One region of the Teichococcus aerofrigidensis genome, then DNA from elsewhere that is predicted to be linked to it. Evidence: predicted binding sites of a transcription regulator. Region 1 holds the regulator's gene; each other region holds the start of a gene.
The links. The regulator LexA, encoded in region 1, represses DNA repair genes until DNA is damaged. The targets are predictions, from matches to a motif close to TGTTCTANNTANGTTC.
Positions count from the first base shown of each region.

Region 2: the regulator LexA is predicted to act here: its motif matches at 4,386-4,401, upstream of ACVMLK_RS01715 (ImuA family protein).
Region 3: the regulator LexA is predicted to act here: its motif matches at 5,153-5,168, upstream of ACVMLK_RS13540 (PA0069 family radical SAM protein).

Region 1 covers NZ_JBSXMU010000006.1:20,635-30,868, reverse strand. Annotated here, with positions in the region: gene ACVMLK_RS02995 (ComEC/Rec2 family competence protein) at 1-1,426, shown strand, start outside; gene lexA (transcriptional repressor LexA) at 1,383-2,132, opposite strand; gene ACVMLK_RS02985 (molybdopterin molybdotransferase MoeA) at 2,283-3,491, opposite strand; gene moaC (cyclic pyranopterin monophosphate synthase MoaC) at 3,488-3,973, opposite strand; gene trpC (indole-3-glycerol phosphate synthase TrpC) at 3,973-4,779, opposite strand; gene trpD (anthranilate phosphoribosyltransferase) at 4,860-5,891, opposite strand; gene ACVMLK_RS02965 (anthranilate synthase component II) at 5,891-6,493, opposite strand; gene trpE (anthranilate synthase component I) at 6,662-8,167, opposite strand; gene ACVMLK_RS02955 (SurA N-terminal domain-containing protein) at 8,164-10,062, opposite strand; gene tpiA (triose-phosphate isomerase) at 10,200-10,234, shown strand, end outside.
Region 2 covers NZ_JBSXMU010000003.1:20,656-30,889, forward strand. Annotated here, with positions in the region: gene ACVMLK_RS01705 (error-prone DNA polymerase) at 1-2,165, opposite strand, end outside; gene ACVMLK_RS01710 (Y-family DNA polymerase) at 2,162-3,682, opposite strand; gene ACVMLK_RS01715 (ImuA family protein) at 3,597-4,322, opposite strand; gene ACVMLK_RS01720 (hypothetical protein) at 4,488-6,098, opposite strand; gene ACVMLK_RS01725 (TIGR02391 family protein) at 6,095-6,910, opposite strand; gene ACVMLK_RS01730 (hypothetical protein) at 6,900-7,706, opposite strand; gene ACVMLK_RS01735 (DUF2326 domain-containing protein) at 7,763-9,508, opposite strand; gene ACVMLK_RS01740 (ABC-three component system middle component 6) at 9,505-9,732, opposite strand; gene ACVMLK_RS01745 (HNH endonuclease) at 9,729-10,234, opposite strand, start outside.
Region 3 covers NZ_JBSXMU010000062.1:10,006-20,239, forward strand. Annotated here, with positions in the region: gene ACVMLK_RS13505 (phosphoribosyltransferase) at 1-616, shown strand, start outside; gene ACVMLK_RS13510 (DUF423 domain-containing protein) at 626-997, shown strand; gene ACVMLK_RS13515 (SAM-dependent methyltransferase) at 994-1,911, shown strand; gene ACVMLK_RS13520 (hypothetical protein) at 1,934-2,278, opposite strand; gene ACVMLK_RS13525 (SPFH domain-containing protein) at 2,337-3,719, shown strand; gene ACVMLK_RS13530 (DUF2171 domain-containing protein) at 3,742-3,984, opposite strand; gene ACVMLK_RS13535 (Bug family tripartite tricarboxylate transporter substrate binding protein) at 4,057-5,040, opposite strand; gene ACVMLK_RS13540 (PA0069 family radical SAM protein) at 5,225-6,364, shown strand; gene moaB (molybdenum cofactor biosynthesis protein B) at 6,368-6,901, opposite strand; gene ACVMLK_RS13550 (diguanylate cyclase) at 6,925-8,640, opposite strand; gene ACVMLK_RS13555 (response regulator) at 8,633-9,025, opposite strand; gene ACVMLK_RS13560 (ATP-binding response regulator) at 9,022-10,234, opposite strand, start outside.

The sequences.
Region 1 (10,234 bases):
TCTGGCCCATCTGCTGTCGGTGTCGGGCCTGCACATCGCCATCGTGATGGGGCTGGGATTCGGCGTGGCCCGCTGTGCCATCGCGTTCTGGCCCTGGCTCGCGCTGCGCCATGACGGCAGGCTGCTGGCGGCGCCGGCCGCCCTCCTGCTGGGCCTGGGCTATCTGGCCCTGACGGGGTTCCAGGTTCCGATGCAGCGCAGCTTCGCCTCGGCGGCCCTGATGACGCTGGCCGTCCTGCTGGGCCGCCGCGTCTTCTCCATGCGGGCCCTGGCGCTCGGGGCCGTGGCGGTGATGCTGATCCAGCCGGCGGCCGTGCTGGGCCCCTCCTTCCAGATGAGCTTCGCCGCGGTCATGGCCCTGGTCGCGGGCGCGGAAGCGACGGCCGGCTGGATGACCCGCTGGCGACGCAGCGCCGAATGGTGGCGACGACCCCTTCTGATTCTCATGGGCTCGGTGCTGACCTCGGTTCTGGCGACGCTGGCCACGCTGCCCTTCGGCCTGTTCCATTTCGGCCGCATCCAGCTCTATGGCGTCGTCGCCAACATGCTCGCCGTGCCGGTGACCTCCTTTCTCATCATGCCCGCCGCCCTGGCCGCGGCCGCGCTGATGCCGCTGCATCTCGAAAGCTGGCCGCTGGCGGTGATGGGATGGGGCGTGGAGGTCGTGCTGTGGGTCGCGCGCACGGTCGCCAGCTGGCCGGGCGCGGCTCTCCTGGCCCGCCCCATGCCGGCCTGGGCCCTGGCCCTGACGAGTTTCGGCATGATCTGGTTGTGCCTGTGGCGGAGCCGCTGGCGCTGCCTTGGCCTTCCGCTGATCGCCACCGGCCTGTGCGCTTCCTTTTGGACCGCGCCGCCGGACGTGCTGGTTTCCGCCGATGCCCGCCTCATCGCCTTTCGTACCGATGGAGCCGTCGTCCTCCACCGTGCCAGCGGGGCGTCGAATTTCATCCGTGACAGCTGGCTTCGAGGCTGGGGAGAGGACGAAGCCGAGCCCTATTCCGACAAAACCGCCGGTGATGACGCGCTCCTGCCATGCGCCGGCCTGATCTGCCGGTTTCAGCCGCGGGAAGGAAGCAGGGCGGCGTTGCTGCTGAAGCCGGCCCGGACCCGCCGTGGCGAGACGGCGCCGCCGGTGACAGCCGCTCCGGCTTGCGGCCAGGAGGCGGCCGTACTGATCTCCCCCGAGCCCATCCGAGGCCGCTGCGAGGGCATTCCGGTCGTCGACCGCTTCAGTGTCTGGCGCGACGGATCGCACGCCATCTGGCTGGAGCCTGGTGGAGCGCGCATCCTCTCGGACCGTGAATGGCGCGGCGACCGCCCCTGGGTTCCCCGGCCGCCGCGCCCGGCCGGGGAACGGCGCCAGGAGAACAAGCCCCTGGGCGTCAGTAGCGCCGAAGCAGACCGATCAGGCGCCCCTGGACCTTGACCCGGTCGGGTCCGAAGATACGGGTCTCGTAGCGCGGATTGGCGGCTTCGAGCGCGATCGAGTTGCCCTTGCGCCGGAGGCGCTTCAACGTCACCTCGGCGTCGTCGACCAGGGCCACCACGATGGATCCAGTATCGGCCGTCTCGTCACGGCGGATGATGACCGTGTCGCCATCCAGGATGCCGGCCCCCTCCATCGAATCGCCAGCGACCTCCAGAGCATAGTGCTCGCCGTTCCCGAGCAGGGCGGTAGGCACCTCGACACTGGTCCCCTGGTCGCGCAGGGCCTCGATCGGCTGGCCGGCGGCGATGCGGCCATAGAGCGGCAGGTGCACCGCGGCCGCGTCAGGGGCGCGCGGGACGCCGGGCAGATTGGAAGCGAAATTGCCGCGGATAACATTGGGTGAGAAGGCCGGGGGCGAGAAGGCCGGGCGCGGCGCCTCCGCCCGCGCCGCAGCGGGTTCGGCCGCCATGCGCGGTCCGGCCATCGCGCTCTCGGGAAGGCGAATGACCTCAAGGGCACGCGCGCGGTGGGCGCGCCGCCGCAGGAAGCCACGTTCCTCCAGGGCCGTGATCAGGCGGTGGATCCCCGACTTGGAGCGCAGCTTGAGGGCCTCCTTCATCTCCTCGAAGGAGGGAGAGAAACCGGTGTCCCGGAGATGCCGGTCGATGAACATCAGCAACTCGTGCTGCTTGCGCGTCAGCATAGGGCGGCTCCCGGAACCAGTGAGGCGGCAGCGAACAAAGCGCGACCGTCCACGATGTTCTACGAAAGTTCCGCATTCGCGGTCAACGGGCAAATGCCCTGAAATCCGAGGCTTGGCTGAATTTCTGAAGGAGCCGCGCAGTTGCCCGGCTCAGATCCCGAACTCGTCCAGCACCAGCACCTCGACCATCGCGCCGGCTTGCAGGGCCGGCGCATGCGGCGGGCGCCGCAGCAGGCCGCCGGAGGCGGAGAGGGTTCGCAGCATGGAACTGTCCTGCCGCGATGCCGCCCGCGCGATCAACCGGCCTTCCCCGTCGCGGGACAGATCCGCGCGCATATAGTCCTCGCGCCGGTCATTCGCGGGAAGATCGTCCGCCAGCATGGCCATCCGGAAGGGAGGGGCGGCCGCCGGCAGGCCGGACAGGACCATCGTCGCCGGCCACAGGAACAGCAGCGCGCAGACAATGGCCGAGACCGGATTTCCCGGAAGCCCCAGCAGCGGCGTGCCCGCCAGATGGCCCCAGATGAGTGGCTTGCCCGGCCGCATGGCGATCTTCCAGAAGTCGAGGCGGAAGCCATGGGGCTCCAGGGCGGGCTGGATCAGGTCATGCTCGCCGACGCTGGCGCCCCCGGTGGTGACCAGGATGTCGCAAACCCTGGCGGCATCGACAGCCGCCCGGCCGATGGCCTCGCGATCATCCCCGGCGATGGGCAGGATCAACGGTGCTCCACCGCCGGCGCGGACCAGCGCGGCGAGGGCATGGGCATTGGATGAGACAATCCCACCCGCCGGCACCGGCTCGCCCGGCAGCACGATCTCGTCTCCCGTCGCCAGGATGGCGATGCGCGGTGCCCGATGCACCGTGAGCCAGGCGTGATTCGATGCCGCCGCGAGTCCGATATCCCGCGCGGAAAGGCGACGGCCGGGCGTCAGAAGGACATCGCCGGTGCGGAAATCCAGCCCCGCCTCGCGAATCCACCGGCCCTTCCGGGGCGCTTCGCGCATCCGCACCTGGCCGTCCAGGACCTCCGCATCCTCCTGCAACAGGATGGTATCGGCGCCGGGGGGCAGCAGACCGCCGGTGAAGATGCGGATCGCCTCGCCGGGTCCGATCCTGCCCTGATAGGGATGCCCGGCCGGCGCCGCGCCGATCACCCGCAGCATGCCGCCTTCCCGCGCATCCTCGGAGCGCAGGGCGTAGCCGTCCATGGCGGAGACATCGGCTGGCGGCTGGGTCAGCCGGGCGACGACCGCCGCCGCCAGCACGCGCCCCCAGCCCTCGGCCAGCGCCACCGTTTCCGCACCGGTCGGCCGCAGGCCGGCCAGGATGCGGCCCCGCGCCTCCTCGACCGAGATCACGGCGCGGCCTCCCAGCGCCCCGACCGACCGCCTTCCTTTCGCAGCAGGCCGATGCCCTCGATGGTCATGCCCCGGTCGATCGCCTTGCACATGTCATAGACCGTGAGGGCCGCGACGCTCACCGCCGTCAGCGCCTCCATCTCCACGCCCGTCGGGCCGGTGGTCTTGACCTCCGCCTCGATCAGCAGGCTCGTCTCCCCCTCGGGCCGCAAGTCCATCCGCACCGATGACAGGGCCAGCGGGTGGCAGAGGGGGATCAGGTCGGCCGTCCGCTTGGCGGCCATGATCCCGGCCAGACGGGCCACGCCCAGCACGTCGCCCTTGCTCATCCGTCCCGCGCCGATGGCGGCCAGGGTCTCGGCGGCCATCCGGACGCAGCCGCGCGCGAGCGCGATCCGCACGGTGTCGGGCTTGGCCGAGACATCGACCATGACGGCCCGGCCCTCCGGGTCGAAATGGGTCAGGGCGGGCGGGGGCGGCATCAGGCCTGGACCATGGCGCGGGCGGCCGCGGCGACATCCGCCTGGCGCAGCAGATGCTCGCCCACCAGAATGCAGCGGGCGCCCGCCGCCGCCATGCGGCGGACATCGGCTGCGTCGCGCAGTCCGCTCTCGGCGACCGGGATGCGATCGGGCGGGATCAGCGGAACCAGCTCCTCCGCCGTCGCCAGATCGGTCTTCAGGCTCCGCAGATTCCGGTTGTTCACGCCGATCAGCTGGGTGCGGAGGCCGAGCGCCCGTTCCAGCTCATGGCGGTCGTGCACCTCGGCGAGAACCGCCATGTCCAGGCTGCGCGCGGCGTCCTCCAGCTCCCTGGCCTGCTCGTCGGACAGGGCGGCCAGGATCAGCAGGATGCAGTCCGCGCCCATCGCCCGTGCTTCGAACACCTGATAGGGGTCGATCATGAAGTCCTTGCGCAGCACCGGCAGTCCGCAGGCCCCGCGCGCCATGACCAGATCGGCCGGGCTGCCCTGGAAGTGGGGGCCATCGGTCAGTACCGACAGGCAGGCCGCCCCGGCGGACTCGTAGGCCCTGGCCAGGCCGACCGGATCGAAGGGATCGCGGATCAGGCCGCCGGAGGGCGAGGCCTTCTTGATCTCGGCGATCAGGCCGATGCGCCCCTCCGCGACCGCCGCGAACAGCGCGCCCGTGAAGTCGCGCGGCTTGCCCACGTCACGCACGCGCCCCTCCAGTTCGGAAAGCGGCGTGCTGGCCGCCCGCTCGCGGATCTCCGACGTCTTGTCGGAGAGGATGCGCAGCAGGGTGTCGGGCAGGGCCTCGGTGTTCATGGGGCTTTCCTCGAAGGCGGATGTGGCAGGCCGGGAGGCAGGCCAGGAGGCAGGATGGACAGCGTCACGGGGAAGGCCCCTCAGTCCGGCCGGGTTTCAGGCAAGGCCGTCGCCCGGCGCAGGCGTTCCAGCACCTGCAGGGCCGATCCGTCGTCGACCGCCCGGCCGGCCCGGGCCGCGGCCTCCCGCAGATCGGTCTCGACACCGGCGACGATGAGCGCCGCCGCGGCATTCAGCAACACGCAGTCCCGATAGGCGCCCGTGGCACCCCGCAGCAGCTCTTCCAGCGCCACGGCGTTCTCGGCCGGGTCGCCGCCTTTCAGGGCCTCCACCGGCGCTTCCGGGAGTCCCGCATCGGCGGGCGCGAGGGTGAACTCGCGAATGCGTCCGTCCTCCAGCTCCACCACCTGGCTGGGCCCCGAGAGGGTCAGCTCATCCAGCCCCTGGCCATGGACCAGCCAGGCCCGCTCGCTGCCGGTCCGCAGCAGGGTTTCCGCCATGGGGCGCAACCACTGCGGCGCGAAGGCGCCGGTCATCTGGCGCTTCACCCGCGCCGGGCTCGTGAGGGGGCCCAGCAGATTGAAGATCGTGCGGGTGCCGAGCTCCATTCGCGGGCCTGCGGCGTGGCGCAGGGCCGCATGATGACGGGGCGCCATCAGGAACACCATGCCGGCCTCGCGCAGGATGGCGGGCAGGGCGGCGAGCGGGGCATCGAGATTGATCCCCAGCGCCGACAAGGCATCGGAGGCACCGGAGCGCGAGGAGAGGGCGCGGTTGCCGTGCTTGGCGACCGGGACGCCACAGGCCGCGACCACCATGGCGGCGGCGGTCGAGATGTTCAGCGTGCCCGCGCCGTCACCGCCCGTTCCCACCAGATCGATGGCATTCGCGGGGGCCTCGACGGCGATCATGCGGGCCCGCATGGCGCGCACCGCACCGGTCATCTCGGCGACGGTCTCACCGCGGACCCTCATCGCCATCAGCAGGGCGGCGATCTGCGCGGGCGTGGCCTCGCCCTCCATGATGATGCCGAAGGCCTGCTCCGCCTCGCTCTCGGCGAGACGCTCACCCAGCGCCAGCCGGGCCAGGACGGGCTTGAGGGACTGCGCCATCACGCGGCCTGGTGCCGGGGCGGCAGGCGGATGCCGGCCATGTCGATGAAGTTCCGCAATAGGTCATGCCCGTGTGCGCTGGCGATGCTCTCGGGGTGGAACTGCACGCCCCAGATCGGCAGGTCACGATGAGCGAGGCCCATGATGAGCCCGTCCTCGGTCCAGGCGGTGACCTCGAGCGCGGCGGGCAGCCCGTCGCGGCGCACGATCAGGGAGTGGTAGCGCGTCGCGGGGAAGGGGTCGGGCAGGCCGGCGAAGACATCCGTGCCCCGGTGGTGCATCGGCCAGACCTTGCCGTGGACGGGAGCCGGGGCGCGTTCCACGATGCCGCCGAAGGCCTGGCCGATGGCCTGGTGCCCGAGGCAGACACCCAGGAGCGGAAGCCGAGCCGCGGCGGCGGCGTCGATCAGCGGCAGGCAGAGGCCCGCCTCGTTGGGCGTACAGGGGCCGGGCGAGAGGAGGATGGCTTCCGGCCGCAGGGCCATCGCCTCCTGCACCGTCACGGCATCGTTCCGGCGAACCTCGACCTCGGCGCCAAGATCGCCCAGGAAGTGATAGAGATTGAAGGTGAAGCTGTCGTAGTTATCGATCAGGAGGATCATGGCTTCGCGACCCGTTCTCCGGTCCGGGCACCACCTCGAAGGGGTGGTCGCCTCAGACAATCCGCGACAAATGCGCGCCCCGCGCGCGGAAAAGATGGCCGGGGCGCGCTGTTCGCCCCGGCTATGGCCATCGATTTTTCTTGAAGAACAGAGCTCTGCCGGCCATCGCTAGCGCCGATCCGCAGCAAATCGGACGGCTTCCTCGGCGGCGCGGAACAGGCCGCGTGCCTTGGCGCGGGTTTCCTCGAACTCCGCGACCGGATCGGAATCCGCCACCACCCCGCAACCCGCCTGGACATGCATGACCCCGTCCTTCACCAGGGCGGTACGGAGGGCGATGCAGGTGTCCATGCCGCCGCCGGCGCTGAAATAGCCAACCCCGCCGGCATAAAGGCCACGGCGCGAGGGCTCCAGCTCCTCGATGATCTCCATGGCGCGGACCTTGGGCGCCCCGGAAAGGGTGCCGGCGGGGAAGCCCGCCGCCAGCGCCTGCAGGGGGCCGACGCCAGGACGCGCGTTGCCGCGGACTTCGCTGGCGATATGCATGACCTGGCTGTAGCGCTCGATGGTGAAGCTCTGCGTGACGCGGACGGAGCCGATGCGCGCTACCCGGCCCACATCGTTGCGGCCGAGATCGAGCAGCATCAGATGCTCGGCCCGCTCCTTCTCGTCCGCCAGCAGTTCGGCCTCCAGGGCCCTGTCCTGCTCCGGCGTGGCGCCGCGCGGGCGTGTGCCCGCCAGGGGGCGGACGGTGACCTCCCCATCCCGCAGCCGGACCAGGATCTCGGGGCTGGCGCCGACCGCGGCGTAGCCGCCAAAATCGAAGAAGAAGAGGAAGGGCGCCGGGTTGATGCGCCGGAGCGCCCGATAGAGCGCAAAGGGCGGCAGGCCGAAGGGCACCGAGAAGCGCTGACTGGGAACGACCTGAAAGACGTCGCCGGCGCGGATATACTCCTTGGCCCGCTCCACGACGGCCAGGAAATCCTCGCGGCTGAAATTGCTGGCCGGTTCCGGCAGCGCCGGCAGGCGGGCGGCGGGGGCGGGGCGCGGCAGGGGGCGGTCCAGGGCGGCCTCGGCCTCGTCGAGCCGGGCCATGGCCGCGTTCCAAGCATCGCGCGGGTCCTGCCCGGGATAGACCGGCGCGCACAGCGTCAGCGTGTCCCGAACGTGATCGAACACCACGGTGAGGGTGGGGCGCATCATCACCGCATCGGGAATGCCGAGGACATCCGGCTTGAGGGCCGGCAGGGCCTCCATGTGCCGGACCATGTCATAGCCCAGATAGCCATAGAGCCCGGCCGCAATGGCCGGCAGCGCCGGCGGCAGCGGCAGCCGCGCCTGTCCGATGGCGTCCTCCAGACTGTCCAGGACCGTCCTGTCATCCGGCTGGAAGGCATGCGGCGCGGAGAGGGCATGCCGGTTGATCTCGGCCTTGCCGTCGCGGCAGCGCCAGATCAGGTCCGGTGCCAGGCCGATCGCCGAGTAGCGGCCCCGCGCCGCGCCGCCCTCGACGCTCTCGAACAGGAATGCGGGGGCCTGACCCTGCACCAGCTTGAGATAGGCCCCGACCGGCGTGTCCAGGTCGGCGACGCGCTCGCGCGACAGCACCTGACCTCTCCCAGCCGCCAGGGCCGCGGCGAACTCCTCGAAATCCGGGTTGGCCGAAAGGCTCATCGGGCGCTGACCTGTCCCACCACGGCTTCGTTGTAGGACACCGGGGTCCGGGCCCGCAAAGCATCCAGGAACTGCGCCTCCAGATCGCCCAGCATGGCCTGTTCCACCGCGCTGCGGACCTGGCCCAGAGCCAGGGCGTCGCTGTCCGGGTCATAGGGCAGAATGCGCTGCACCTGCGCCACGGCGAAGCCGTCGATGGTCTCGGCCATGGTGCCGCCGTTCAGTCCCGCGGCGAAGATCGGCTGCAACAGCTCCGGCGGCAAGGTCTGCGGCGCGCGCTGCGGATCGCGCCCGAAGGGGCCGACGGTCTGGAAGGCCAGGCCGGCCTCCCGGGCGGCCTCGGCCAGGGGCTTGCCGCCCTCGACCGCGGCGAGCAGGGCGGAGGCCCTTTCCTCCTGCGCCCGGCGGCGGGCATCCACGAGATAGGCGGCATGGACCGCATCGCGCACCGTCTCGAAGGGGCGCAGCGCCGCCGGCGTCACCTCCTGGAGATCGAAGGCGAAGAGGGCGGCCTGACCGGCCTCGGCCAGCCGGGGCTGCTGGCCCTGCTCGGCGGCGAAGAGGGCGCGCAGGACGATGTCCTTCGGGCCTCCCTCGAGCGGCAGGGCGACGGAGGTGCCGTCCGGGTCACGGCCGTTGGCGTCCAGCCTGGCCTCGGTCACGGAGAGGCCGAAGCGGCGCGCGACGTCCGCCAGGGAGGTGCCGGCGGCCAGGGCGTCCTCGACCTGGTTGGCGCGGTCATAGGCGAGGTCCGCCGCCCGCTCGTGCTGCAATTCGCGGCGAAGCTGATCGCGCACCTGGGACAGGGTGACGCTCTCGCCCGGCACGATGGCGGTCACCTTGAGAACGTGCCAGCCGAAGGCGCTCTGCACCGGCTCGCTGATGCCGCCTTCCGGCAGGGCGAAGGCGGCCTCGGCCAGTTCGGGCACCGGCAGCCCGGCCCGGTCGACCTCGCCCAGCGCCAGGGCCTGGCCGCCATCGGCCTGCGCGGCCGCCTCGATCGCCGGAAGGTCCGCGCCCGCGCGCCAGACGCCGGCAATGGCCAGAGCCTGCTCGCGGCTGGGCAGGAGCGCCTGCTCGATGCTCCGCCGCTCCGCCTTCTCGTACTGGCCGCGCCGTGTCTCGAAGGCCGCCTGAAGTTCCTCCTCGGTCGGGTCGATCTCCGACGCCAGGACATCGGGAGACAGGACGGCGATCACCGCGCGGCGATACTCCGGCGCCGAGAAGCGCTCGGGATGGGTTTCATGGAAGCGGTGGAGTTGCGCCTCATCCGGCTCGGCCGGCTCGGCGGCGGCGGCGAGCGGCAGCCGGACGACCTGCGCCACGCGTTCCTGCCGTTGCCAGGCCAGGAGGGGCCTGGTCAGCGCGTCGGGGCCGGCGGCGCCGGCACGGACGGCGCCGACGAGCTGCTGGCGGCGCAGATCGGCGCGCAGCAACGAGAGGAAAGCCGGCTCGGTCAGGCCGTTGCTGCGCAGGAAGTTGTCGAGCAGGGCGCGGCTGAACCGGCCATCCGTGCCCTGGAAGGCGGGAATACCGAAGACGTAGTCGCGCACCGCCTCTTCGGGCACGGCGATGCTCAGCCGCTCCGCCTCCCGCAACTGCACCCGCTGCATCACCAGGCTTTCCACGGCCTGGCGCGAGACGGCCTGCGCCATCTGCGGGGTGATGTCGAAGCCGCTGCCGAGCTGGCGCTGCATCTGCGCGAGCTGCCGCCGGGCGGTTTCCTGAGCTTCGGGAAGCTCGATGGGTTCGCCATCGACACGCGCGACGGCGGTGTCGTTGCCGAAGTTCCGAACCACGTCCTCGATGCCCCAGATGGCGAAGGAGAGGATCAGAAGGACGAAGAGACCCTTGGCGAACCAGGTGCCGGCGAGGCGGCGCAGTGCAGTGAGCATCGTATTCCGCAGCGGTGGAGGCCGGCGGACCATAGGCAAAAGGCGCCCGGTTGCCAAACGCCGCCGGCCCCTGTAGCGCGGCAGGGCATAATTCCACGACGCTGGACCGGAGAGGAAAGCAGGACATGACCCCAGGCGTGCGGCCGCTGATCGCGGGAAACTGGAAGATGCA
Region 2 (10,234 bases), on a different contig from region 1:
CTTTCCGGAAAGCCGTAAGAGCCGAAGCCTTCGAGTTGCTTGAAGGTCTGCTCGGCGAAGGCAGCGTCGTAGCCATTGGCCACCATGCCGGCGATCAGCTTGTCCCGGAAATGCGATACACCCCCGGTGAACTTGAAGGTCGCCATCGACTTGCGCAGCATGTCGGCTTCCCCGGGCGTGAACCCGGCGCATTCGATCGCGACGCGCATCGCCTGCTCCTGGAACAGGGGAACGCCGAGCGTCTTGCCCAGAACCTTCTCGAGCTCCGCCTTTGGATAGTGGACGGGCTCCAGCCCCTCGCGGCGCCGAAGATAAGGGTGAACCATGTCGCCTTGGATCGGCCCAGGCCGAACGATGGCGACCTGAACGACGAGGTCATAATAGGTCCGCGGTTTCAGGCGCGGCAGCATGGACATCTGCGCGCGGCTTTCGATCTGGAAGGTGCCGAGCGTATCGGCCCTCCGGATCATCGCATAGGTGCGTGGATCCTCCGCAGGGATGGTCGCCAGATCGAGGTTTACGCCCTTGTGCTCGGCGAGCAGATCGAGCCCCTTCTTAATGCAGGTCAACATGCCGAGCGCCAGGACGTCGACCTTCATGAACTTGAGAGCGTCGATATCGTCCTTGTCCCATTCGATGACCTGACGATCGACCATCGACGCGGGCTCGATCGGCACGAGATCGTCGAGGCGGTCATGGGTGAGCACGAAGCCGCCAGGGTGCTGGCTGAGGTGGCGCGGAGCGCCCATCAGTTGCCGGGCAAGATCGAGCGTCATCCGAAGGCGCCGGTCTGCGAGGTTGAGATTCAACTCCTCGACGTGGCGCTTCTCGACGCCTTCCTCTGACCACGCCCACACCTGCGACGACAGCGTGCCGATCAGGTCTTCGGGCAGTCCGAGCGCCTTGCCGACGTCCCGCAACGCACCCTTGGTGCGATACCGGATGACGGTCGAGCACAGCGCGGCATGCTCCCGGCCATAGGTCTCGAACACCCATTGCATGACGATTTCGCGCCGCTCATGTTCGAAATCGACGTCGATGTCGGGCGGCTCGCGCCGTTCCTCGGAGATGAAACGCTCGAACAGCAGGTCGTTGCGGCCAGGATCGATCGAAGTGATGCCAAGAACGTAACAGACGGCGGAGTTGGCGGCCGACCCACGACCCTGACACAGAATGTCCTTTGACCGCGCGAAGCGAACGATGGAGTTCACGGTCAGGAAATAAGGCGCGTAGTCCAGCTTCTCGATCAACCGCAACTCATGCTGGAGGGCGGCGGTCACGCTCTCGGGTACGCCCTCGGGATAGCGTTCAGTCGCGCCCTCCCAGGTGAGCTTCGCCAACGTCTGCTGGGGCGTGAGTGCGGGATCGTCGCGCTCTTCCGGATACTGGTAGGCAAGCTCGTCGAGGCTGAAGCGGCAGCGGTCCGCGATCTGCAGCGTCCGGGCAAGGGCCTCGGGATAGCGGCTGAACAGACGATGCATTTCGTCCGGCGGCTTGATGTAGCGATCGGCATGTCGCTCTCGCCGATCGCCAAGCGTATCGATCGTGACGTTGTGCCGGATGCATGTGACTACGTCCTGCAGGATCCGCCGGGCCGGCTCGTGGAAGAGGACGTCGTTCGTCACCACGGTGGGCACGCGCATCTGTGTGGCCATGTTCGAAAGCTCATGCAGTCGGAGCTGATCGTTTGGCCGGCGGCGCAAGGTGAGCGCGAGATAGGCTCTGTCGCCGAAAGCGTCCCGCAATCGCCGCAGCCGGAACTCGCACTCGTCATCCGCCAGGTCGGGTACGAGCGCGACGATCAGGCCGTCGCCGTAGGCGACAACATCAGGCCATTCGAGAATGCACTTGGCCTTGCCGCCTCGTTTCTTACCGAGGGATAGAAGCCGGCAAAGGCGCGAATAAGCGGATCGATCCGTTGGATAGACCAGCACGGATGTGCCATCGGCGAGGTCGAGCCGGCAACCGACAATCAGGCGAACGCCGGTCGTCTTGGCCGCTTCATGAGCACGGACGACGCCGGCGAGCGAATTCCGATCGACGATGGCGACGGCCTCGATCCCAGCCAAGGCCGCTTGCGCAAACAGTTCCTCGCAGGAGGACGCGCCGCGCAGGAAGCTGAAGTGTGAGGTGACCTGCAGTTCGACGTAGCGAGGTGAGCTCATCCGAAGACCCCGTGGATGAACCAGCGGTGCGACCCCGTCGCCGTGTCTTCGCCGTCACCGGCACGATAAAGCCAGTAGCGTTCGCCGGCGTCGTCCTCGACCCGAAAATAGTCTCGGACGGCGACCAATTCGGCGTCGCGTTTCCACCACTCTCCGAACACGCGCTCCGGTCCATCACCCCGGCGCAGTCGGCGACGCACGCCGCGCCAGGTGAATGAAACGGGCGGATGATCAGGCAAGAGCGCTACAGTCTCGACCTGCTCCGGATGGGCCAGCAGACGCGAGGGGCGCGGCCAATGGCCGGGCCATGCTGCGCCCGTATCGGCGGCCATCGCCGGAATGCGGCCAACGGAGCGTTCCGGAACGTCGCTCGCAACCGGCGCCAGCCGATAGAGCGCCTGCTCACCCACCCGGTTCATAAGCGTATCGATCAGGTCCGAGACGTCCGGCACACTCTCCTCGATCAACGAACTGACGGTCTGCCGACGCTCGATCGGCTCAGCGACGCTGGCCGCAAGCGTCATCACCTCGATCCCGAAGCCGGGCTCGATCGTCTCGATTTTGTCGCATAGGAGGCGCGTCAGGCGCTTTGCATCCCGGACCGGCGTCGCCATTCCAACCCGGACCGCCTGTGAGCGACTGTCGACACGGTGGCAGATGAGGTCGAGGCGTCGTGCGCCGAGACCAGCTGCCTCGAGGCGGTCGCATAGCTGATCGACGAGCTTGGCGATGTAGCGGGCGATGGTCTCCGCCGCGCCGATCGGTTCCGCGAACGACCGGCGCACTTCGATCAGGTCGGCGGGTCGAACCGGATCGATCGGCTCTGACAGGTCGCCAAGCGCTTGATCGATACGACGGCCGATCGATGGACCGAAGCGCAGGGTGAGCGGCGCGCGCGGCTGCGCGAGGATATCGCCGATGGTTTCGAAGCCGAGCGTCCGCAGCGCCGCGACGATCGAAGCGTCGATACGCAGCGCGGCCAGCGGAAGCGGTTCCAACAGCGATGCATCATGACGTTCAGGAGCGATCATCGTCGGGCGGGCTGCAAACCGGGCCAAGGCGTGGGCCGCGCCCCAACTGTCGGCGATCGCGCCGCGAGCGGCGATGCCGGACATGGCCAGCCTTCCGATCAGGCCCTCCAGCATGGCGGTTTCGCCGCCGTGAAGGTGATCGGCTCCGGTCGAGTCGATGATGATCCCGTCTGGAGAATCAGGGGCCACGACAGGCGCGTAGCGCAGGAGCCAGGTGGCTAGCCGGTCAAGTGCCTCCACATCGGCTGCCGGCTCGGCATCTTGCACGATGAGGTCTGGCACCAGAACCTGAGCCTTGGTCACAGGCATGCCGGGGCGAAGGCTGGCGGCCACTGCAGCGGCATTCGCCGCCAGCACCACCCGCCTGTTTCCTTCCCGGCCAATCAGGACGAGCGGCGCCTCAGCCGGAGGCGCCGCGTCGCCAGCCTTCCGCCGGAGCCGGTCGGTGGACCAACTCGGCAGGAAGAGCGAGACGACCCGTGTCATCGCACGCCTCCAACTCGAAATCTGCACTCTCGCCCGCGCGTGCGCGGATCAGTTCGACCAGCCAGCGGGCACGCCCTACGCCCGGAACAGGTAGGGGTGTCGATGGCACCATAGACACGCGCCAGCGTGTCATCGCGGCGGTGGGTTGGCCGAAATCAGTGGCCTCGGTCTGTCGTCGCCAACGCCGCAGCGCGATCCCGATCGATCCGCTTCCCTCGGCCGCCAACTGCAGGCGGCGCGAGGCTGTCATGGAAAGCCGCGCCACCTCACCGAGAACCGCCCCGAGGCCACCATGGCGCAGCCCTTCCTCCATGCAGGCCAGCACGGTCTTGTCATCACCGGCTTCGAGATAGATTACGCGATCGGACGCAAGACCTGCCTGAGCGATCGCCGGCGCGAACAGGTCCGGACGGGTGATACACCAGAGGATCTTGCCCTTGGTTCGAGCCGCGACGCCCGCGCTGAACAAGGCTGCTGCGGCGCCATCGACCGCGCCATTCCCACCGCCGGCGATCTCATGCAGCGCGCCGAGCGCCAACCCGCCACCCGGGAGTCGTGAGTCGACGTCGGCAATCCCAAACGGGAGAACCGATTTGGCACGCCGGCTTCTGCCTTCGATCTTCTCGATCTGCGCGCGCAAAGACTCTATGGCGGGCTCGGGCCGCACGCTCCCAGTTTACCTCCGGATAGGGGTTCGTCATCATGTTCCCTATTTGTTCTAGATTTCAGCTGCGAGAGTCAAGGTCGATTCTGCGCCGTCAAAGGACCAGCGGCGCACGCGCCTCAAGCTGTTGATAGCGGCCGTTCAGCCTTGTTTGGGCAAGGCGCCGTTAGCGTCGGCACGCGGCGTCATGGTGATGTTGCGCGGGTCGATGATGAGCTTTAGGTCGGCGGCGGCAGCCTGATCGAGCCCATATTCCTCGAGGTCGTCGACGACCGGGCGAACATCGAAAGCTTCAAACCGCGTTGAGCGATACCGCCATTCGACGTCGTCGGTCTCCTCGAAGAAGACCTTGGCGCTGAAGCTGATGCTCGTACCGGCGAATGACATGCTGTTGAAGTAGAGGCCTGCGGGTGGGGGCCCACTCTCCTCGACGTCGAGGCTTTGGAACTCGAATCGCGCGTCCGGGCGAGGATTGAGCAGGATGTCCACAACCATACGTGCGTCATTGGCCGCCCAGAACGCATCGAATTTGAAGCGCTCGGTCGAGCGCAGGCCGGCGTTGGTTAGCAAGCGCAGCCAACCATCCACGAAGGTCGAGATGAGTGGCACCTCGTCGAGATATGGGCCTGTGAGCGGTTCATTGACTGGGAAGGTAATCGGGGGGATCCGGCTGTTCCCAGAAATGGTTAGCGTCGATCGCTCGGATGCCATGAGCGTCAGGCCGCGCAGTAGTTCCGCCCACTCTTCGAGCGTGTATTCCAAATCGTCGATGGAGCCGACGCTTTCGAACCTGAGCGCGGGAGGGGTGAGCCGAATGATGAAGTCCCGGCTGCGGACGAGCAGTTCGGGTCCATGCGGTTCGAGGATCGGCGGACCGATGAACATCTCGCCATCGAACCGCGCCGCCTGCGCGAACCCGGGGCCTCGGATCGCGATCTCGCATGATCCGAGCGACGGCGGCGTCAGTCGAAGTTCCTCGATGTCGTCAAATAGCGTGCCTTGATACGGAAGGCGGATGCCGAAGCGGCTATCGTAGACACGCAAGCGGTGCGGTTTTAGGGGCGCAAGACCGAGCAGCAGGTTGGCGAAATGCTCCGGCCCCTCGATCTGGAGTAGCGCCTCGGCTTCGAACTGGCCGTTCTCATAGCCGAGTTCATCGAGCTGACGCTGCTTCTTCGCGGTATAGGCGCCTGGATCTTGTCCGCAGGCGGCCGACAAGGCCGACGAGAGGCCGGCGGCGGTCGGCTCGAAACGCTGTCCGACTTTCTCATAGTCATAGCTGATGTCGACATGATTGATGTCGTGCGCTTTTCGAGCCTCCGCCAATCGCAATCGCTTGAGCACCCGGGCGAGTTCGTTGCCGATGAGATGGACGAGGTAAGCCGACTGGATTTCACCATCGGCCCGCATTCGGAAGACGATGACCAGCGCCGGCCGAGGATCCTTGGCGAGGCGATCAATGGCGGACAGGCTGAGTCGGATGCGGTTTCCGGTGCGGCCGAGCGTCGACTTCAGTTGGACCCGGGCGGCATTGGTCTGGCGCCGATCGAGCGGTAGCGACGATTGTCCGCCTGATCCCATTGGGAACTCCACGATGAAGTCCCAGCCCATAATGTCGACGGTACTCTTGTTGCAGAAGAGCCCGGCGCGTTCGCAGAGCAGCTCAAAATGGCGCTCGCCGATGCGGCCGATCCGATCGGATTCCAGCTCGGGGTCATCGTCTTGTCCGCCGTCGGCGCCCTTCGTGGTCATGTGCGCGCCGGCATATGGGCGGCATCGAGCCGGCGGTGGATGAGCGACACGATTGTGAGCAGGTCTTCGGCATCTTCTTTGGACATAGCCCAATGGATGCGCGCCTCATGTGCAGTGGGGTTGCGGAACATGCCGAAGGTGCCACGGACCAGATTTGCGAACCCGCTTTGCTCACTCCGCTCGCTTGCGGTGGATAGCGGGTTGATCGCAAGCATCGGCGGACTCCCGGCAAGTGTCCGATCGACGAGCGTAGCGCCGTCATCGGAGAGCCCTGTCCGCGATCGCATCTTATCAGCGACGCTTTTGACCGCTTCTTGCACCGCATGAAAGTAATTGTCGGCGAGAAGCTCGGCGCGGCAGAATTTCAGGACGTCCGGGTGCACACCGCGACCTTCAAGGTCTGCTCGCAAGTCGCGCGCGCGCCGCTGAGCCTCAGGTAGGGTCTGGGCGACATCCGCCGATTTCAGCTCGCCGGACTCATCGACCACAAGTCCTGCGAATGCCAACGCTAGGTTTAGGCGAGCCCGCATAGGCTCATAGCGGTGCGGCTCGCGGCTGTAACGCGCCGGCTTCATGGCGAGCCGGATGAACTCAAGGATATTGGTGCGGTTGCGTTTGGTATTCTGGCATCCTGCGAAGGCGTTATAGATACGGACGCGCTTCGTCATAGGTCCCGGATCGGCAATCTTGCACGACCCAAGCAGGTGCTCGATCTCCGGCCCGGTCAGGCCTTCTGCAGTGTCGCCAAGCGCGCCGGCGATCGCTTCCAACTGATCTTGTGAAAAGAACGCCATATCGGGCTCACTGACCATAGGCGAGTCGCCGCAGGAAGGTCCTGGCGGTGACAAGAACGACATGCAGGCGGAAGGTGCTGTGGTCTTCATCCGAGAGGCCCGGATGCGAACCCTCCGTGTGGAGCATTTTGAAGAGGCCGTTGACGTAGTTCTTGCCGTCTTGGGTCCACTCGTTGCGATCCGTGGCAAGGAAGCCAATCTCAGCGAGCAAAGCGCGCCGGTTTTCTGAGCTGGGCCGTTGACCCGCTTCCTGTGGTCGCACGTTGCGCGCGATGTCGTCGAACAGACTTTCCAGGAAGGTCCGGAGCTGGCTGTTGCAAGCCGCCCAATCGCCGCGGGTATGCGCTTCGATCGCCTGTTCGAGATGACCGAGAGGAGTTGTGAAGCCGAATGACTTGAGAAGCTGATGCACCTCGTCGTCCGTTTGGGGGAGGTGGATGTCGCCGGGCAGCGCCGCGCGGATGGACGCGTTCGGCCCGTAGTCGTCCCACGTCAAAACATATCCATCACGCGCAAGGCCACGTGCGAAGGCCGTTTGCAGAGCGTGCGTAGCGTGTTGTTGCGCTAGCTGCGCGGCTTGCCGGATTACCGCCTCGCCAAGGGTCATGCTACCTTCGAGCGTGTCGAGCACGGCCTCGGCTCGTTGCACAACGATCCGGCCTAGCAAGGCGCACTTGTTGGCGACGCTGAGGGAGGTGCTGGTGGAAATCTCGTCCTCCAGGCCGAGGCGGAGGACCATCTGGTTGAACCGTGCCTGGCTGTGTTGCTCCAGCAACTCAACGGCGGCGATCAGCGTGGGTCGGGTGAACGGCACAGATCTCATGCTGGGGACGCGCTATGGGCACGATCGTGCTTCATGTCGCCCCTCGCTCAATAACGGAACCCAAGGAGGCTTCCGGTCGGATCAGTATCGGTGAGCCGGAGGCGGACGAGGCTCTCGTAGTCAAAGCCTGACGTAAAGTCGCCCACAGGAACCATGTCGGTGTTGAGTGTGCAGATGTACTGGAAGCCGTGTTTTGCAGCCATCGCGGCGGCAAGTTCCAAAGCATGGGCGCGCTGCCGCGGGTCAACACCGTCGAAAATTGTGCTGTCGTGGATCAGGAAGTCGATCCCGAGACCACGCTGGCGCGCGAACGAGATCAGCATGAGATCGTAGCAGAAGATTTTCATCTTGCTAATGCCCTCGCTTGGGCTGCCCGCGATCTCGACGTCGAATTTGTAGCCCGTGTCGTCGATATCGATGACCAGGCGGCCGGGCGACTTGTAGAGGCTCTCCGAGAATTCCGAGAAGAGGCTGAGCGCCCGGGACCACAGCGCACGCCGCTCTTCATAGTCGAGGGTTGTCGCGCGTTTCAGCTCGACGGTCTCGACCTTGATCGTGTCCGCCTTGGTGGTCATCTGACGAAGCTGAGTGATCCTGTTGGTCAATTCGTCGACCTTCAGCCGGGTGGCTGCATGCAACTCCTGTAACTGCGTCAGTTCCTCCAGCGCGCCTTGTCCCGCAAGCGCGCTGAGGTAGTTGGCACGGCGATCCGTCAGGTTCGCGATATCGGTCTCACGCTCGCTGACGGCAGCTTCCAGCGCGGCAATCTCGCCGGCGATGAACTCACGGCGATTGGCGATGATCTGGGCGTTGAATGCCCGCGCATCCGCCAGCGTCTTCTTGACGGCGCCAGGTAGGGCGATGCCCGCTTCGCCGTAAAGGGCTTCCAGACGGTCCTCGGTCGGAGCGTCTTCGCTCACCAACGAGTCACGGTAGCGATCGAGCCGGCGCTTATCCACGATATTGGCGTTGACCAGGCTATGGATTTCGCTGGTCAGAAGGTTCGCCTGAGTCTCGATTTCACGGTACTGCGGAAGAACGCGAAAATTCGACAGCGCCTCGCGTTCACGCTCAAGCTGGGTTGAAAGGCGCAGGCGCTCGGCTTCGAGCTCACCGAGCGAGGCCAGTTCGCCGTCGACGGCTCCGGTCTTGATCGCCTGTTTGAGCGCATCGAGCGCGTTCTTTTGATCTTTGAGCTGCTGCCAAGTCGCGGCCTTCTCCCAATTCAGGCCGAGAAGGAAAGCATTGTGGACCTGAATGTCCCAAGTCTTCTGATTGTCGAAATGCTTGAAGGGGATGTTGTAGGCGGCTGTCTGGTTGCGCACGAAGTAGGAAAGCAGCGACCGCGCCGAGGGCTTGTATCCGGATTCCGCCGACAGATCGCTAATACCGAATAGCGCCCAGGCAAGAACGGCTCGCCATTTCTTAGCGTCGAGACCCGGAACGCCTTCCTTGTTCGGCGTTGGCCGGACAGGCCAGTCGTCGGTGGCTCCTTCGATGGCGAAGAATCCGGGTGTATCGGTCGCTCGCGTCACAGCGACATCGCGGCCGGACAGGGAGAGTTCCAGCGTGAACGCCCAACCCTGCAAAGCCTCGATGCGAAGCCCTTTTCCGGGTGAGGTATTGCTGGCGAGGCAGAAATCGATGATCTCGATGAGCGTCGATTTGCCGAGAGCGTTCGTCGTGTCCTTATCACCGGCCGAGGTGGATCGGTCGGCCAGGATAAGATTGACACCCGGCTGAAGGAACGCGGTGTGAAAGCCTTTCTGGTTGGCGCGAACGGCTCTGATCATGAGGCGGTCCTGACGATAAGGCCGTCCCGGATCTCGATCGCACCGATCAGATAGAGGAGGTTCGATGCCAGCACGAACCGCTCGAAGTTCCCGACGTTCGGTTCCGTGCGCAGACGCTCCCACAGGCCCGAAACGGTCATGGGCATGCTGAGATGCGCGAGCAGCGTGGCGCCGACGCCGATCAGCGCCTCGTTCTGCGGGATATGTTTGGTCGGAAGAATCATTTCTCAAACACGTCGCAGATTTCGAAGAGATAGATGAGAACAGCGATGCCTGCGGTCTTATCGGCTTGTCGACGCAGACCGCGCTGGGCAAAGGCGCACATCAACTCGAAAAGCTCGTCGCCCTTATGGCCCTCTTTCCGGCGAGCATAATATTCTTCAAGGAAGCCGGCCTTCAGCCGCTCAGGAAAGTCAGGATCGAGTTGAGCTTCCGCTTCAACATACTCGGCAACGGTGGCGCGCGAGGTCAGTCCCGCGGCGATGATGTGACGAGATCCATTCGAGAGCGCGTTCTTTTTGATCTTCTCCTCCGGAGCGAGGAGATCGAAAGAGCCATTTGGGGCCGGCGCTTGGCTCGCAACCCAAGAGACGGCGTTCTGCAATTCGGGGAAGGCGACGTCAGCAAAGGCCTCTTCCATGGCTTGCCGGACCTGCTTTTCGTGGCTCTCCTTCAGTTGCAGAAGGGTCGCGGTCGGCCAATCGGCCTCGACCTTGTCGATGATCG
Region 3 (10,234 bases), on a different contig from region 1:
CCGCTTCCTGATCCTGCCGCTGCGGGATTACGGCGAGGTGGCGGTCGCCGGCTTCATCGCCAACCAGGCCGCCTTCTCCGTGCTGCATCCGGTCTGCGGCTGGATGGCGGAGGCGGCCGCCCCGCTCCGGGCCGAGGTCGTGGTGGGGCTGCCCACCCTCGGCCATGTCCTCGGCGGCCCCGTGGCGGAACGGCTCGGCCACCCGAACTGGGTGGCGCCCGGCTATTCCCGCAAGCGGTGGTACGACCCCGAGCTGTCCGTCCCGACATCCTCCTCCACCGCGCCCGAGGCGCGCCGGATGTGGCTGGACCCGCGCCTGCTGCCGCGCCTGACGGGCCGGCGCGTCCTGCTGGTGGACGATGTCATCAGCACCGGCAGCTCGGCCCTGGCCGGCCTGGCGCTGCTGCGCCGGGCGGGGGTCGAGCCCGTGGGCCTCTGCGTCGCCATGGCGCAGGGCGACCGCTGGCGGGCGGACTGGCCGGCGGGGCTTCCGGTCGCCGCCGCCTTCGCGACGCCCCTGTTCCGGCGCCGGCCGGAGGGCTGGGTACCGGATGCGGCGACGCGGCCGGCGGGTCTGTTGTCGCCCTCGCTGGCCGCCGGGCCGAACGCAGGCTAGATCCACGCCATGTCTCGCATCTGGCTGTTCCTTGGCGCCCTCTCCGGCCTCGTCGCCGTCGGCCTGTCCGCCTGGGCCGCGCATGGCCTGGCGCCCCGGCTCGACGCCGCGCGGGCCGGCATGGTGCAGAGCGCCCTGACCATGCAGGGCTGGCATGCCCTGGCCCTGCTGGCCACGGGGCTGCTGGCCGAGCGGCGCGAGGGGCGCCTGCCGCATTGGGCCGGCGGCTGCTTCCTGCTCGGCATGCTGGGCTTCTGCGGCGCCATCTGGTGGCTGGTACTGCGTGGCGCCTCGCTGGGCATCGCGCCGCTCGGCGGCACCCTCCTGATGCTGGGCTGGCTGCTGCTCGCCCTGTCGGCGCTGCGGGCCCCGCGGGGATGAGCGGCATCCGGGCTGCCTATCTCGCCGCCGAGGGCTTCGAGCCGGAACTGGAGGAGGAGCTGCGGCGGGCGGATGTCGCCATCGCCGCCTGGCACGGCCGCCTGGCGCTGACCGCGGCGGCGCCGGTGGCCTCCGCCTGGGCGCTGGATGTCTGGACCGATCCGCGCGAGATCCCCGCCCCCTCGATCAAGGCGGCGGCCGGGGCGTTGCGCGCCATCCAGCGCAACTGGTCGCTGGAGCCGGTGCTGCACCACCGCCGCGCCACGCTGATCCAGCAGGCGCTGCCGCCGGTCAAGGCGCGGCCGCTGCGCTTCCCCGAGCCGGCGCCGGCCGGGCATCTCGGCGCCTGGACCCTGCTCGCGCCCGACCGGCTGCTGGCCAGCCCGACCAAGACCAGCCCCTTCGTGAACGGCGCCGTGCGCTTCGAGGAGGATCGCGAGGGTCCGCCCTCCCGTGCCTATCTCAAGCTCTGGGAGGCGCTGACGCGGATCGGCCGCTGGCCCGGCCCGGGCGAGACCAGCCTCGACCTCGGCGCCGCGCCGGGCGGCTGGAGCTGGGCGCTGGCGCAACTCGGCGGGGCGGTGACGGCGGTGGACAAGGCGGCGATGGACCCGGCCGTGGCGGCGCTGCCCAATGTCACCATCCGCACCGAGAGCGCCTTCGGCCTGGAGCCGGAGAAGCACCCGCCGGTGGACTGGCTGTTCAGTGACATCATCTGCTACCCGGCGCGGCTGCTGGCGCTGGTGCGGCGCTGGATGGAGGCGGGGCGGGCGCGGAACTTCGTCTGCACCCTCAAGTTCCAGGGCGAGACCGACCACGACACGGCGGCGGAATTCGCCGCCATCCCCGGCGCGCAGCTTTTCCATGGCGCGCACAACAAGCACGAGCTGATGTTCTGCCGTCTGGCCGGCTAAGCGGGTTCAGCCGGGCGCGGGTTCAGCCGGGCGGCACGCCGCTCCGCCGGTAGGCGTCGAGGCAGTCGTTGCGCACCCGCGCGCCGATCACCGCCGCCCGCATGCTGAGCGCGCCGAGCCAGGGCTGGGCGGCCTCGGCGGCCTTTCCCTGCCGGATGCAGGCCAGTTCAGCCGCCCGGTCGCGGGCCGCCTGTCCGGGGCTGAGGGACGCGGCGGGGGCGGGCCGGCCACCCGGATAGAAGCGGGGCTCGTCGTCATAGGGGCCGGGCGGCGCCGGAGCGCCGCAGGCCGCCAGCAGGATCAGGAGCGCCATCCTTCGCATGCCGCCATCCTCCTCCGCCGCGATGCGGGCGGGAGGCCGGCCCATGCTATGCTGCGGGCCGGCCGCCCCGGCCCCGGCGACGGCCCCGGAGGGAGAACGCTTCTTGGACACGCCCGTTCCCGGCGGCCTGATCGTCGCCGTCATCCTGCTCGGCCTCGCCATTCTCACAGCCTTCAAGGGCATCCGCACCGTCAGCCAGGGCGAGGCCTGGACGGTGGAGCGCTTCGGCGCCTTCATCCGCGTGCTGCAACCCGGCCTGAACTTCATCATCCCCTTCATCGACGGCATCGGCCACCGGATGAATGTGCAGGAGACGGTGCTCGATATCCCCGAGCAGGCGGTGATCACGCGGGACAACGCCAATGTCTCGGTCGATGGCGTGGTCTACTACCGCGTCATGGACCCCGAGAAGGCGGCCTATCAGGTGCAGAACCTGACCCAGGCGCTGACCGCCCTCTCCATGACCAATATCCGCGCCATCATCGGCGAGATGGATCTCGATGCCGCGCTCTCCTCGCGCGACAAGATCAACACCTATCTGCTCTCCGTGCTGGACGGCGCCACCGACCCCTGGGGCGCCAAGGTGACGCGCGTCGAGATCCGCAAGATCGAGCCGCCGGCCAATCTGGTGGCGGCGATGAACACCCAGATGACGGCCGAGCGCGAGCGCCGCGCCATGGTGGCCCGGGCCCAGGGCGAGCGCGCGGCGGCGATCGCCCGCGCCGAGGGCGACAAGGCGGCGCAGGTGCTGGAGGCGGAGGGCCGGCTGGAGGCGGCGCGGCGCGATGCCGAGGCGCGCGAGCGGCTGGCCCAGGCCGAGGCGGAGGCCACGCGCGTGGTCGCCGCGGCGGCGCGGGGCGGCGGCGAAGCGGCGTTGAACTACTTCATTGCCGAGCGCTACATCCGCGCCTTCGGGGAGCTTGCCGCCAGCCGCTCGGCCAAGCTGGTGGTGGTGCCGATGGAGGCCGCGGCGATCGCGGGCGGCATCACCGGCGCGATGGAGATGTTCCGCAACGGCGCCGCCGCCGCCTTCCCCGCAGGGCTCCGTGCCCCAGGCCGGAGGGCGGGGCTGATGCCCTCCTGGCAGGTCTGGACCGGCCTCGGCCTGCTGGCGATGGCGGCCGAGTTGCTGCTGCCCGGCGCCTTCCTGATCTGGATCGGGGCGGCGGCGGTGGGCACCGGCCTGCTGGTGCTGCTGGCGGCGCCCGGCCCCGTCGGGTCCCTGCTGGCCTATGTCCTGCTGCTCGCCCTCGGCATCGGCCTCTCGCTGCGCTTCCTGCGCCCCCGCCGGGCGCGGCCGGACCGGGCGCTGAACACGCCGGCGGCCGGCCTGGTCGGGCGCCAGGGCGTGATGCTCACGCCGGAGCGCGTTCGCGTCGGGGATTCCGATTGGCCGGCGCAGGGCACCGGCCTCGCGGCCGGGCAGCCCGTGGCCGTGGTGGGCGTGGAGGGGATGACGCTGCTGGTGCGGCGCCACCCCGGCTGAGGCGTGTCAGGCCTCTTCCCCGTCAGGCCTCTTCCTCGAAGGTCACCGCCACATCGCCATTGGCGGAGAGCCGGACCTGGTTGCCCTCGACCTCCGCCACCAGGCCGAGGGAGATGAAGTGGTGGTGGCCCTTGTGCGAGCCCTCGCCACTGTCCTGCTTGGTGAGCTTGATGCGCTCGCCCTCGACACGGTCCACCGTGCCGACATGGACGCCATCGGCGCCGATGACCTCCATGTGTTCCCTGATCGCGCTGGCATCCGTCATGGCGGGATCTCCCTTGTGCCTGATCCGGTCAGGAGAACGCGGCGCCGCCGCCGGGGATGCAGCCGATCCGCCTCAGCTCTCGGCGTAGAGGTTGAGCCGCTCCGTCACCTGCTTCCAGTCCTCCAGATAGGCCGCCATGTAGGCCCGGAACTCCTGCGGCCCGAGATAGTCCGGCACCACGTCGATCTCGATCAGCCGGCGCTGCAGATCGGGGTCCTGCGCTGCCTTGCGGAAGGAGGCGGCGAGCTTGTCCAGGATCGGCTGGGGCACGGCCGCCGGCGCCAGCAGGCCGTTGAAGGAGGCGGAGCCGAATTCCTTCGGGTAGCCCAGCTCCAGCATGGTGGGCACCTGGGGCAGGGAGGGGATGCGCCGCTCGCCGCTGCAGGCCAGGGCCTTCATGCGTCCCGCCTTGAGGTGACCGCCGACCACGCTCGGGCTGTGGAAGCCGAAGGCGATCTGCCCGTTCAGGATGTCCATCGCCATGGGCGCCTCGCCCCGGTAGGAGACATGCTCCATGCCGAGGCCGGCGGTCTGGTTGAACATCAGCCCGAAGGCGTGGCCGATCGAACCCTGGGCGTAGGAGCCGTAGCCCATCCGCTTGCCCTTCGCCCAGGCGACGAATTCCTCCAGCGTGTTGGCCGGGGTTTCCGACCGCGTCACCAGCGCCAGCGAGGTGGTGCCCAGCCGCCCGATCGGCATGAAATCCTTGATCGGGTCATAGCTCCAGCGGCGCAGCACCACGGGGGCCTGGACATGGGTGGTGATCGTGTACAGCAGGTTGTAGCCATCCGCCGGGGCGCGGGCCGCCGCCTCGGTGCCGATCATGCCGGAGGCGCCGCCGCGGTTCTCCACCACGAAGGGCTGCCCCAGATCCGCCGCCATCGCCGTGGTGGCAATGCGGCCCCAGATGTCGGTGCCGCCGCCGGCGGCATAGGGGACGATGACGCGCACGGGCCGCGAGGGATACTCCGCCGCCGATTCGGCTCTGGCCGTGGTCCAGCCGCTGGAGGCGGCGGCGGCGCCCGCCAGGCCGAAGAGAGTGGTCCTGCGCTTCATCGTCTGCTCCCCTTGCTGTTCCGCCGCCGCATTCCGGCGGCGCCCTTTCCGAGGCCGCCATCCAACACCGGATTGCCCCGGGATGGCAGGGGCCATGGCGGCCCGGGGGTTCCGTTCATGAAGTGTTCTTGACGGCGACGGCGAATCGGCCACAGAGTCCGGCCGAACGGAAAGGGAACTGACGATGCCGGAGGGCAGCATCCGCGCCACCGCCTCTCCCTTGCTGGAAGGCGCGCGCAAGGGCCGCGGGGCGACGCGGAACCCGGCGGTGCGCTTCGAGCGCCTGGCCACCGAGGCGTTCGACGACGGCTGGCAGACGCTGGAGGAGAGCTTCGCCGACCTGCCCCCGCTGGCCACCACCCTGACGCGGGACGCGGCCCGCAGCGCCATCGCCTGGAACAATTCGCCCGACATCGGCTTCGACCGCGCGGTGAACCCCTATCGCGGCTGCGAGCACGGCTGCATCTACTGCTACGCCCGGCCGAGCCATGCCTATCTCGGCCTCTCGCCCGGCCTGGATTTCGAGACGCGGCTGCTGTTCAAGCCGGAGGTGGCGGCGCTGCTGGAGAAGGAGCTGCGCCGGCCCGGCTATGTGCCGCGCCCGCTGGCGCTGGGCTCCAACACCGATCCCTACCAGCCGGTGGAGCGCCAGCTGAAGCTGACCCGCGGCGTGCTGGAGGTGCTGGAGCGCTTCGGCCATCCCGTCACCATCGTCACCAAGTCGGCCGGCGTGCTGCGCGACCTCGACATCCTGGAGCGGCTGGCGGCGCGCAACCTGGTGCGCGTCTGCCTCTCCGTCACCACGCTCGATCCTGCCCTGGCGCGCATCCTGGAGCCGCGCGCGGCGGCGCCGGGGCGGCGGCTGGAGGCGATCCGGCAACTGACCGCCGCCGGCGTGCCCACCGCCGTCCTCGCCGCGCCGATGATCCCGGCGGTGAACGACATGGAGCTGGAGCGCATCCTCGAGCGGTCGGCCGCCTCCGGTGCCACGCGCGCCGCCTATACGCTGCTGCGCCTGCCGCTGGAGATCGCCGGGCTGTTCGAGGACTGGCTGCGCGAGCACATGCCGGACCGGGCCGAGCGGGTGCTGGCCCTGGTGCGGCAGACGCGGGGCGGCCGGGTCTATGACAGCGACTTCGCCCAGCGCATGTCGGGGTCCGGACCCTATGCCGAGATGCTGGCCAACCGGTTTCGCGTCGCGTCGCGCCGCCTGGGCCTCACGGCCCGGGGCGAGGCGCGCGGCGCGCTGGATTGCGGCCAGTTCAGCCCGCCGCCGGGTCCCGGCGGCACGCCGGCCGAGGCGCGGCAGCTGGCCCTGTTCTGAGCCTCAGCGCAGATGCTCCTGCAGCCGCGGCATCAGCTCGACCAGGTTGCAGGGCCGGTGCCGGGCATCGAGCTGGAAGCGCAGGATGTCGTCCCAGCCGTCCTTCACCGCGCCGGAGGAGCCGGGCAGGGCGAAGAGATAGGTGCCGCCGGCGACGCCGCCGATGGCGCGGGACTGCATCGTCGAGGTGCCGATCTTCTGGTAGCTCAACATGCGGAACAGCTCGCCGAAGCCCTCGATCCGCTTCTCCAGCACCCGCTCGAAGGCCTCCGGCGTCACGTCGCGGCCGGTGATGCCGGTGCCGCCGGTGGTGATGCCGACATCGACCTCCGGATCGGCGATCCAGCCGCGCAGTACGGCCTCGATCGCCGGCGTGTCGTCGCGGACGATCCGCCGCGAATGCAGGCGATGTCCCGCCGCCTCGATGCGCCCGGCCAGCAGGGCGCCGGAGCGGTCCTCCGCCATGTCGCGCGTGTCCGAGACGGTGAGGACCGCGATGGAGACGGGCAGGAAGCGTAGCGATTCGTCGATCGGCATGGCGGTGCCCTTTCGGCTGCGGGTCAGTCGCCGGCCAGCATCACCCGGTTGCGGCCGGCACGCTTGGCCGCGTAGAGCGCGGCATCGGCCGCCGATATCATCGCCTCGGGCTGCGCGCCACCATCGGCGCCGGCGATGCCCGCGCTGAAGCTCGCGGTGAAGCAGCCCCCGGCGGCCTCGAAGGGTGCCTCGGCGAAGCGGGCGCGGATGCCGTCGATCGCCGCCAGGGCCGCTTCCGGGCGCGTGTTCGGCAGCAGCACGGCGAACTCCTCGCCCCCGTAGCGGCCGATCACGTCCGTGCGCCGCAGCCGCTTCTGCAGGGCGCGCGAGAGGGCGCGGATCACCCGGTCTCCCACCAGGTGGCCGAAGCGGTCGTTGACGCTCTTGAAGTGGTCGAGGTCGAGGATGGCGAGGCTGAGGGGGCTGCCGTGCCGCTCGGCGCGCGCCAGTTCCAGCGCCACGCGCTCCTTGAAGCGGGCATGGTTGAGCAGGCCGGTCAGGCTGTCGGTCTCCATCACCGCGCGCAGCGCCCGCGCGCGCTCGGCCCGCATCCGCACCTGCGAGACCAGGCGGTCGAGGTCCACCGGCTTGGGGATGAAGTCGTCGCCGCCGAGGCGCCGGGCCAGCATCTGCCGCTGCTGGTCCTGCTCGGCGGAGAGGAAGAGGATCGGCAGGGAGAGGTGCCGCCGGGTCTGGCGGATCACGCGCGCCAGCTCGATGCCGTCGGTCTCCGGCATCTGCATGTCCATCAGGATCAGGTCCGGGCCGGTGGCGGCGATCGCCTCGATCACCTGCGAGGGGTCGGCCACAGTGGCGACCTGCATGCCGGCGCGGCGCAGGGCGAGGGCATAGGTCTCGGCCAGCAGGCGGTCATCGTCGACGATCAGGATCGAGAAGCCCGGATCGGAGCGGTGGCCGGCGAAGTGGTCGAGCCAGTCGGCCAGCTCGTTGACCTCGAGCGGCTTGGCCACCACGGCATCGACGCCCGCGCGGGCGGCGGCGAGGCGGGCCGGGAAGCCGATGTCGCCGGTCAGCAGCACCACCGGGCAATGCCCGGCCAGGGTCTGGCAGACCTCCAGCGGGGCCTCGAGCTCGTCATCCACCACGGCGGCGCAATGGCGCCGGCCGGGGGGGCGCTGCAGCGCCGAGGGCTCCCCCCCGACCCGCTCGATGCTGTAGCCCAGGCTGGTGATGACGGCGGAGAGCAGCGCCTGGTTGCGCGGCGTGGCGAAGAGGAAGATCGGCTCCGCCGTCTCGACGGGATGATGCGCGCCGCCCTCCGCCGCCTCCGTCATCTCGCCCTGCGGCCCCGCCTCCCAGGCGGCGCGGAGGGCGGCGATGAGCTGTTCCGCCTGGAGCAGATGGCCGGGCCGCGGGGCGGGGTCGTCGCGCAGGCCGAGCAGGATCAGCTCCAGCGGCGCGGCGGCGGCGGAGATGGCGGGGAAGCCGAAGGTTCCCCCCGAGCCGGACAGGCGATGCGCCGCGCCGGCCAGTTCGCCGAGGGCCTCCAGCAGGGTCTCCCCCGGGGCCTCCCCCAGGGCCTCCCCCGGGGCCCCCATGGACGCCTGCCCCGCCAGGAGGGGGGGGCGGACATCTTGCTCCCAGGCCCGGGCCAGTTCCTGCACCCGCTCGCCCAGGCGCTGCACGGCATCGGCGCGCAGCCGGCGCAGCGCGTCGCGCAACTCGGCCTCGCCCGCCGGCATCTCGGAGGCCGGCATCCCGCCGGCGCGCTCAGCCATGCCGCCCCTCCCAGATCCGCCGCACCTGATCCGACAGCGTCATGGGATCGAAGGGCTTGGAGATGACGTCGAGCCCGCCGAGGTCGCGGTAGCGTCGCACCTCCTGCGGCTGCACCTTGGCGGTCATAAAGATCGCCGGCGCATCTGCCAGGCCCGGCAGCTCCCGCAGGCGCTGCAGGGTGGTCGGGCCGTCCATGCCCGGCATCATCACGTCGAGCAGCAGCAGCTGCGGCGCGAAGGCCGCGGCGCGGTCCAGAGCCTCCTGACCGGAGGCACAGGGCTCGATGGTGAAGCGGCCGAGCGCCTTCAGCGCCAGGCCGGTCACCTTCCGCACGTCCGGATCGTCCTCGACGTAGAGGATCCGCTGCAGCGCCGCCCCGCTCATGGCCGCCTGTCCGTTCGGTCATCGCCCGCCAGGGCGTGGGAAGAATCGCCCGCCAGGGCGTGGGAAGAATCGCCCGCCAGGGCGTGGGAGGAATCGCCCGCCGGCGCGTGGGAGGAATCGTCCGGCGCCGGGGCGGGGGAGGGGCGTTCGATCAGGTGTCGGATGGTGTCGTGCAACTCGCGGTTCCCGGTACGGCTCTTGACCAGCGTGGCGGTGACGCTGCGGCTGGCCTCGGCATCGGCGTCGCTGGCGGAGAAGATCAGCACCGGCGGCGGGTGGCGCAAGGCGCGGAGGTCCTGCATCAGCGCGAGGCCGGGACCATCCGGCAGTTCGAGGTCGATGATCACCAGGGCGAAGCCGCCCTCCCCGGCCAGCCTCGCGCGCGCCTCGGCCAGGCTGCGCGCCGGCACCATCTCGGCCGCGTCGCCCATGACGGCGGAGACGACGCGGCGGATGTCCTGGTCGTCCTCGACATGCAGGATGCGGGAGCTGCCGGCCTGCATGGCGTGCCGCAGGGCGTGGCGCAGCCGGTCCTGGTCGATCGGCTTCTCCAGCCAGTCCACCACGCCCATGGCATCGCCGTGCAGCGTGTCCTGCGCCGGGCCGCCCGCCCGATCGACCGCCTGGGAGGCGACGGCGGACACCACCACGACCGGCAGGGCCCGCCCGTCCTCGCGGGCGCGCAGGCGCCGCAGCAGGGAGAAGCCATCCTCGTCTGGCAGCATGAGGTCGAGGGTCAGGGCGTCGAAGCGGTCCGCGTCCAGCGCCGCAAAGGTCTCGGCGGCGCTGTGCGCGATCCGGCTGTCCCAGCCATGGCGGTCCAGCAGCATCTGCAACAGGCGGGCGACGTCGGCGTCGTCCTCGACGATCAGCACGCGGCGGCGCTCGCCCGGCCCGTGGGCGGGGGGTGGCGCCTGTTCCGGGGCGGCGAGGCGCGGGAGGGTGAAGTGGAAGCGGGTGCCGCCCCCCTCGGCATCCTCGAAGCCGATGCTGCCGGCGTGGTGCTCGACGATGGAGCGGCTGATCGACAGGCCGAGACCGGTGCCGCCCTTGCGCCGCACGTCGCTCGAATCCGCCTGGGCGAAGCGCTGGAAGATGCGCGGGCGGAATTCCCTCGGCACGCCCTTGCCGTGGTCGCGCACGCGGAAGGTGACGTTGCCGGCATCGACCAGCAGCGAGGCCTCGACCCTGCTGCCCTCCGGCGAGAAC